Regions from separate parts of the Pedobacter sp. Leaf132 genome, predicted to be linked through region 1. Evidence: riboswitches for the same ligand, from Rfam matches in the RefSeq annotation. Region 1 holds a riboswitch; the other holds the start of a gene.

Region 1 (4,432 bases):
GAAGAGTGGAGTATGATGTTGAAGCATCGGCGCAGAGTATTGAAAAAAGTATGCTCCCACATGAATTGGCTCAAGCCCTTAGGGATGCAAAATAATAACTTTGGCTCAACGGTTCGACCTTAATCCGGCTGGGGTGATTCACATAACCTAACCGGAGATCGAACCGCTAAAATCTTTGTTTCTGAAGAATTAGGCAAGTTTTTAAAAGAAAAACCCCTCTTTACTTGCGTAAAAAGGGGCTGTACCCCCGGGCGTACTGAAATCGAACCAGTTCATGGATGATTTGAACATAATTGCTTCAATACTAATGTGATAATTAAGATGAGTTATTTTTGCATGCGGAATTGTTTTTTGCAACAATTCTTTGGTAATTTGTATTTGATCTGCTTGGGAATACAATTGTAACTCCCACTAAAATATAAATATGCATACAACTGATAGTACAAATGCTTCAATATTGCTACAGGTTACAAATAAGTTTTCTTTGAGCCTAGCATAACGGAAATCTTGTCTTGGCTGCGCAGAAAATCGGACTTAAAATTGGATTGCTAACCGAAGAGCTTGAACTTTAAATGATTATAGCTTGGTTTCACTACACAAGATATACAGGCCATGAACATAAGCTATCTCAAATGATTTTGCTAATATTATCATTAGAATTTTAGATACATTTAATCCTTCGTTTTTGATATAGCGCAAATTATCAAAAACTCATCATCAAAAACTAAAATTCTGATTTGAATAATGGAATGGGTTTATGATAATCAGCAAAAAGAAAAAGAGATATTTAATGATTGTCTGGAACGTTATACTTTGCTTAAATGCATCAGCATTTGCTTAGAGTCGCTTATCAAAAAAGGAGGGAATAATGAAAATAAAATGAATGGAATAAATTTGCCTATTTATAAAAATGAAAGGGCAACTAGAATGCTGCCCTTAATCAATTAATGCTCACGGTGATTGGCATCTTAAGCAGCTACTCCTGTCATTCTTCTGCATTCTTCCGCACAAGCCTTACAAGCATCTGCACATTCCTGACAATGCTGGGTATGATGATTACTACACTCATCTCCGCATTGCTGGCAAATATCTGCGCAAATACGGCAAATGTCTTGAGCAAAAGAGCTACCCATACTCATCAATTGAGCGGCAGAGTAGCAGATGGCTGCACATTGCATATCAAGCTCAATACACCGCGCCATCATTTTCACGTCTTCTTCCTGAGTGCATGAACTTGCACAATGATTGCAAATTGAAGCACACTTTAAGCATGCATCAATACAGTTTTTCCATTCATGGTATCCCATAACTTTAATTTTTTAGGGTTATAAAAAAAATTCCTATATAGATAACATGGTTATTTCCAGGCGGTTTCATTTTGTTTAAGAAAAGCTTTAATCCCGTGATATGATGCTTGTTTAAACGGTAGAAGAATAAGAAACTGGTTCTCGTATTCAAATAAGGAGGAATAGTGATAAATTAAATTCTCAACACCTACTTTAAGATTTTGCACATCATTTTATTAGTATTATATTTGCAATACGGAAATGGTGTCCTTCCGATTCAACCGCTTTTTTCAAAAGCTGATGGCGCCTACAATAGAAATTCCAGCAGGTAATAAAATCTGCCGGTCAAAGTATTGTAGGTGAAAAAATTAAAAATAAATTCTCAACTCTTATTGCTGGCAGCTATCTTAATTGCGCTTGTCTTACTTTGTCTGTCTGCCAAAGTGAGATCAGTGTTAGCAATGGTCCTGCCGGTTGAAACTGAATGGTTCTTGTGGATAAATCAGCACCATAATGCATTCTGGGATACGATCATGTACTGGGCCAGTGATAAGCGTTTTTGGCTTCCTTTTTATGCCTTCATTATTTATTGCCTCTTCCAGAATTTCTGCAAAAAAATTTGGCAGGTTCTTATTACCATTGCGCTACTAGTTGCTAGTGCAGATCAGATTGCTTCAGGACTGATTAAAAACACCGTTAAGCGTCTACGCCCTTCCCATGAACCGAATCTAACTACGATCATTCATTTAAGTAAAGCAGGTGCGGGTGGGATGTATGGATGGCCATCCGCTCTTTCATCACCTATCTTCAAAAGCATTCTTTCCGCTGGTTCGGCATTTACCGGATCATTGCCGGAGCAACGGTTCTTGTACTCATTTACTTTGGAATTATTCAATAACGGAAAATTAACATAAAACTATGTGGTGGATCTACGCGCTATTATCAGCTTTCTTTGCTTCCCTTACGGCCATCTTTGCAAAAGTCGGCGTAACCAATGTCAATTCTGATTTGGCTACTGCCATACGAACGGTGGTAATACTGATTGTAGCCTGGGGGATCGTAATGGCCAGAGGCGAACTTAAAGGAATTACGGAACTGTCAAAGCATAACCTGCTATTTCTTTTTTTATCTGGCCTTGCCACCGGCTTGTCCTGGATATTCTACTACAAGGCTTTGCAGATCGGGAAAGTGTCCCAGGTCGCCCCTGTTGATAAGTTGAGTGTTGCCCTAACTATTATACTTGCAATGGTGTTCCTGAAAGAAGCTCTTACCCTGAAAGTATTCTTTGGTGCCCTGCTGATCATTGGGGGAACACTGGTTTTGATCTTTTGAGAAACTCAATTATTTGTAAGCAACCGAAATACTAAAAATCAATATAAAACAAAAAACTATGAAATTAACTAAAATTCATGCCCGTGAAATTTTGGATTCCAGGGGCAATCCGACAGTAGAAGTAGAAGTCACTCTTAACGGAACAACAGCAAGGGGTATTTCTCCATCCGGGGCAAGTACGGGTGAAAAAGAAGCCGTAGAGCTTAGAGATGGTGATCCAGAGCGCTATAATGGTAAAGGCGTGGAAAAAGCAGTAAAAGGGATTAACGTCGAAGTCGGCAAATCAGTCACCGGCTTATCCTTTGAGGGTCAGCAGGCCTTCGATGATCATATAATTGGTCTGGATGGAACCGAGAATAAATCAAGGCTCGGCGCAAATGCGATGCTTGCGGCCTCAATCGCCTTCGCCCGGGCTTCGGCCGTTGCAAAAGGGATTCCCTTGTATAGGCAGCTAGTGGAAAGGGAAGGTTACGTAATGCCCGTACCGTGCATGAATGTCATTAATGGGGGAAGGCATTCTGATAACAACATCGATTTTCAGGAATTTATGATTGCCCCTCATAACGCCCCCTCGTTTAAGGAAAGTATCCGTATGGGCGAAGCTGTTTTTCATTCCCTGAGAAGTCTGCTAAAAGCGAAAGGCTATTATACCGGAGTTGGTGACGAAGGTGGGTTTGCGCCAAATCTGAGTTCTAATGAGGAAGCCGTCCAAATCATCATGGAAGCGATACATATTGCCGGTTTTGCTCCAGGCAAGGATATTTCCCTTTGTCTTGACCCAGCGACCAGCGAAATGTGGAATAATGGAAAATATGAATTTTATAAAAGTTCTAAAGAACGGATCACAACAGATGAAATGATTGGCTTTTGGGAAGGATGGTTAAAAGAGTACCCAATTATCCTGTTGGAAGACGGGTTGGGCGAAAACGATTGGGAGGGATGGAAAAAGCTGACCAGCCTTTTGGGAGACAAAGTGGAATTGGTTGGAGATGATATATTCTGCACCAACCCGAGTATTATCCAGCAGGGAATCGACCAGGGCATTGCAAACAGCGTACTGATTAAATTGAACCAGATCGGTACAGTTTCCGAAACGCTAAAGGCCGTAGAACTAGCCCAAAAAAACGGTTACAATTGCTTTATTTCTCACCGCAGTGGTGAAACTGAAGACACGACAATTGCGGATCTGGTTGTCGCTACCGGTGCGGGGCACATCAAAACAGGAAGTGGCTGCCGCTCTGAAAGGGTATCTAAATTTAACCAGTTGCTTCGGATAGAAGAAGAACTTGGTGATAGGGCATCATTTGCAGGAATCAATACTTTTTATAAAAAATTATAAATCAGCCGCTAACCTACAATGAAACATAATAAATTTTTATTTGAACACCTTTCGGTTTTTAAATATGCGGTTCGATGGACGCTGCTTATACTTCCTGTTGCCATTGCAATAGGAAGTATGGTTGCCTTGTTCCTTTGGCTGCTAGGCTGGGCCATTCACTTTCGCTTTCAGCATACCTGTCTCATTTTTCTGCTACCTTTAGCAGGTATTGTGATCCACCTGATTTATCAGTCAGTTGGTAGGTCCTCAGAAAAAGGAAATAACCTGATCATGGATGAAATCCATAGGCCGGGTGGTGGAGTGCCCAGGCAGATGGCGCCAGTAATCTTAATAACTACAGTGATTACCCATTTGTTTGGCGGATCGGCTGGAAGAGAGGGAACCGCGGTACAAATCGGAGGAAGCATCGCAGGAATGTTTAGCCGCTGGTTTAAGCTAAATGAGGTAGACACCAAGATGCTCCTTACCGCGGGAA
Region 2 (4,432 bases), on a different contig from region 1:
CTTTTAAATAGCATTGCAGAAATTATCCAACACTTAAAATAATGCCTAAACAAAAAGCCTACTACATTATTGATTTTGATAGCACTTTTACGCAAGTTGAAGCCTTAGATGAATTAGCCAGAATTTCACTAAAGAAACACCCTCAAAAAGAATCAATTTTTCAAAAAATTGAGGATTATACCAATCTGGCAATGGAAGGAAAATTATCTTTTTCAGAAAGCCTGGCTCAAAGGGTAAAATTGTTAGAGGCCGATGAAGAACATTTAAAACAGCTGATTAAACATCTAAAGAAAAAGGTTTCTACTTCTTTTTCTCGAAATGCTGAATTTTTTAAGAAACATGCTGATGAGGTTTTAATAGTTTCTGGCGGATTTAAAGAGTTTATAACGCCGGTTGTTAGTCAGTATCATATAAAAAAGGAAAATATTTACGCCAATACTTTTGTAACCACAGGCGATGGCAAAATTATAGATTACGACCATGCCAATCCTTTAAGTGAAGAAGGAGGAAAGGTTAAACTGCTTCAACATCTTAAGTTAGAAGGCGAACTCTTTGGCATTGGCGATGGTTATTCTGATTTCCAATTAAGAGAAAGTGGCTTAATAAATAAGTTTTTCGCCTTTACAGAAAATATTGCACGTGAAAGTATTGTGGCAAAAGCCGATCACATTACACCAAGTTTCGATGAATTTTTATATGTGAATGATTTGCCAAGGGCGATATCGTACCCTAAGAATCGAATTTTATGTTTAGTTGTAGGTGATGTTGATCCAAAAAGCATCGCATTATTAAAAAATGATGGCTTATCCATCAGACATAAAGCAAGTTTTGAAGAAAAATATGTTAAAGATGTTGGTGTAATTTTGCTGGCAGATGGCGAGAAAATTGATAAAACACAATTAAAAAATGCAGTGAAACTGAAAACCATCGGTTATCTGGGTAATTCAAAAAACAAAGTTGATGCAGAACTTTGTACCAAAATGGGCATTGTAATATTTGATGACCCAAAAGCAAACCCGCGTAATTTCGATTTTATACCTAAAAGGATGATTGATTTTATGAATAGTGGTGCAACATATTTAAGCTCAAACTATCCTAATTTGCAATTGCCTAAAATCGATAAATCACATCGCTTAATTCATATTCACAAAAATGTTCCGGGTATTATGGCACAAATTAATACCGTTTTTGCTAAACATAACATCAACATTGTTGGACAATTTTTAATGACAAACACTGAAATAGGTTATGCCATCACAGATATTAACACCGAATACGATAAGCAGTTATTTAAAGCGCTGAAAAAGATTGAGCATACTATAAAATTCAGGGTTTTATATTAGGTCGTCTTAAATTTTAGACCTCGGTATGTATCTTATATCCCTCAGTCTGTGTCCTTGCAGACTGAATTAAATTAATATAACTCATAATTTGTATCCTCATAGAAAGATAAAAAACTATAAAATATTTTTAGGTAAGTAGAATTTAGAACTCCCAATCTTTTGAGCACTGTAAATGCCGTTGTGACCAGAAAATAAGTACGCAGCAACACAAGCTATCGCGATATAAATCCCGCTTGTGCTGCCAAATAGCTCTACACCCATAATCATACAGGCTAATGGTGTATTAGCAGCGCCAGAGAATACAGCCACAAAACCCATTCCTGCTAATAATGCAACAGGTAATGGGATAAAAATGCTTAAAAAACTACCGAGTGTGGCGCCAATAAAAAACAATGGCGTTACTTCTCCGCCTTTAAAACCTGCACCCAAAGTTAATGCTGTAAGAAATATCTTTACCGCAAAGGCATAGTAAGGCTGTCGTATCTGGAATGATTCAACTATCGCCGGAATTCCTAAACCAATGTATTTGAAAGCATCAGTAGCAAAAATTATAATCACCAGAATTATGCCTCCAATAACAGGCCTTAGCGGCGGATATTTTATCTTGGAAAAAAGCGTACTAAAGCCATGATTTAAAGATGAAAATAGGCGGGCGGCTAAACCAAAAAGTACTCCGCCACATAGGGTATAAATTAAATTTAAAGCATTTAGTTGAGGTACAAAATCTACATGATAATGGGTATGGCCAACGCCCCATATTTTGCAAACATAATCGGCAATTACCGCCGTTAAAAAAGATGGTAATATGGCGCTGTAAAATAAACTTCCGATGATAAAAACTTCTAAACCGAAAATTGCACCGGCCAACGGCGTACCGAAAACAGAGGCAAAGCCGGCACTTATGCCGCAAAGTAGAATAACTTTTCTATCAGCCGGGCTTAGTTTAAACAGCTTTGTAAACTGATCGGCAAATGCTCCTCCAATTTGAACGGCAGTACCTTCTCTTCCGGCAGAGCCGCCAAATAAATGAGTAATGATTGTGCCAGCAAACACCAGTGGCGCCATAATAAGCGGGATAACCTTTTTAGGGCTTTGAAGTTCTTCTATTAAAAGGTTATTGCCTTTTACTACCTCTTTTCCGAAGTAATGATATAACAATCCAATTGCTAAACCTGCAAGCGGGAGCAAATAAATGATTTGAGTATGCTGTTCGCGGTAATCGGTTACATATTCTAAGCTCACTAAAAATAAAGCCGAAGCGCTGCCAACAATTGTACCTAAAATAGCAGAGATTAAAAGCCATTTAAAAAGGTTTAAAAATAGAACTCGAATTTCTTGATTAAAGAATTGGGAAACAGACAGAAGAAAACCTTCCGTTAATTTTTTAACAGGCATTTTTATCAATTTAAATAAATCGTAGGAGTCATCAGCCTGTTTTGGCGGTTTTGGCGGTACCCCATCGCCATCAGTCAAAAGTATAAATTTTAGCCTTTTGTTGCAAAATGTTTATCACCTTTGTTTGGAAACAAATTACGCAATGGATTTTACCCCTGAAATTAAAGATAAACTTAACCAGTTGCAGGAAAAATATACGGCAATGGGACAGGATATGGCTTCATATCTGGATGGTTTGTTATATGCTGATTTTTTAACCTATTGGGATTATATTCATCTGGATACTTTATTAAGTCTGCAAAGTCCTAAAACGCCTTTCCCTGATGAAGAAATTTTCATCATGTATCATCAAATAACCGAGCTTTACTTTAAGCTTGCCTTGCATGAATTTAATCAGGTTGCAGAACACAAAAACCTTACCGTTGAATTCTTTACAACCAGAGTAAAAAGGATAAATGCGTATTTTAATGCGTTAACAACTTCTTTCGAGGTGATGGTTGATGGCATGGAAAAAGATCAGTTTCTAAAATTCAGAATGTCGCTTTTACCCGCAAGCGGATTTCAATCCGGGCAATATAGAATGATTGAAATTAGTGCAACAGACTTTATTCGTTTAACAGATAAAAGTAAACGGGAAGTGTTAAAAGAAGCTTCGATAGAAGAACAGTTTGAACATATTTACTGGAAATTTGGCGCTACAGAGCTTTCATCTGGCAAGCAAACACTTACTTTAAAACAGTTTATAAAGAAATACGCCGCTCAGTTCTTGCAACTGGCAAAAGACAGAACTTTAACTAACTTTTCTGCCCTTTACCATAAACTCGAAGCACAAGGAGCGGATGTACGTCTATTAGCCGAAGAATTAAGAAAGCTTGATTTGTATGTGAACGTTGAATGGCCTTTATCACATTATAAATCAGCAGTTAGATATTTAGAAAAAGACCCAACTGACATTGCCGCTACAGGTGGTACAAACTGGCAGAAATATTTGCCACCGCGTTTTCAAAAAAGAATTTTTTATCCATTTTTATGGACTGATGAACAGATGGATGAATGGGGTAGAGGATGGGTGCTTAGTGTGCTTAAAACACTTAGGAACAAAGATTAATATGCTCAAAAACTATTAAAATCGCTCGTTTTTTTATAACTTGCAAAAAAAATATTGACTGAATTAGAACCTTATAAATGATTGAATTTCCAGAATTCAAATCCCTTCATTCATTCAAAATTCAATCATCCAAAATTTAAATTAAAATGACTGAAACATTAGATATTAACATAGTTAAAGCAGATAAAACCCGTTTATCAGTTACAGATTTTTCTCAGCTGCCATTTGGGAAGGTTTTTACCGACCACATGTTCACAGCAGATTACGAAGATGGTGAGTGGAAGAATTTACAGATTTTGCCTTATGGTCCAATTGAAATGAGTCCGGCTATTTCTGCTTTACATTACGGGCAGGCAATTTTTGAAGGTTTGAAAGCTTACCGCCAGCCAGATGGTAAAATTAGTGTTTTCCGTGCTGATAAAAACTTTGAGCGTTTTAATAAATCTGCAGCCAGAATGTCGATGCCATCTATCCCTGAAGAAATTTTTATGCAAGGTTTAGCTGCTTTAATTAATATAGATGAAAAATGGGTGCCTGCTCAAGATGATTATGCATTGTATATTCGTCCGGTAATGTTTGCAACAGA

What was found. A riboswitch is a leader RNA that binds a small molecule or an ion and turns the genes downstream of it on or off. The one in region 1 is predicted to bind fluoride.
Region 2: linked by a shared signal. The riboswitch ahead of LUA86_RS09915 (voltage-gated chloride channel family protein) and the one ahead of LUA86_RS07325 (hypothetical protein) in region 1 are both predicted to bind fluoride.

What each region holds. Positions count from the first base shown of each region.
Region 1 covers NZ_CAKLBO010000003.1:10,772-15,203, reverse strand. Annotated here, with positions in the region: gene LUA86_RS07340 (metallophosphoesterase) at 1-95, shown strand, start outside; gene LUA86_RS07335 (hypothetical protein) at 745-948, shown strand; gene LUA86_RS07330 (four-helix bundle copper-binding protein) at 969-1,205, opposite strand; fluoride riboswitch at 1,535-1,603, shown strand; gene LUA86_RS07325 (hypothetical protein) at 1,646-2,200, shown strand; gene LUA86_RS07320 (EamA family transporter) at 2,205-2,618, shown strand; gene eno (phosphopyruvate hydratase) at 2,677-3,957, shown strand; gene LUA86_RS07310 (voltage-gated chloride channel family protein) at 3,976-4,432, shown strand, end outside.
Region 2 covers NZ_CAKLBO010000004.1:161,101-165,532, reverse strand. Annotated here, with positions in the region: gene LUA86_RS09925 (NAD-dependent epimerase/dehydratase family protein) at 1-42, shown strand, start outside; gene LUA86_RS09920 (HAD-IB family phosphatase) at 42-1,343, shown strand; gene LUA86_RS09915 (voltage-gated chloride channel family protein) at 1,458-2,738, opposite strand; fluoride riboswitch at 2,754-2,816, opposite strand; gene LUA86_RS09910 (tryptophan 2,3-dioxygenase family protein) at 2,881-3,846, shown strand; gene LUA86_RS09905 (branched-chain amino acid aminotransferase) at 3,993-4,432, shown strand, end outside.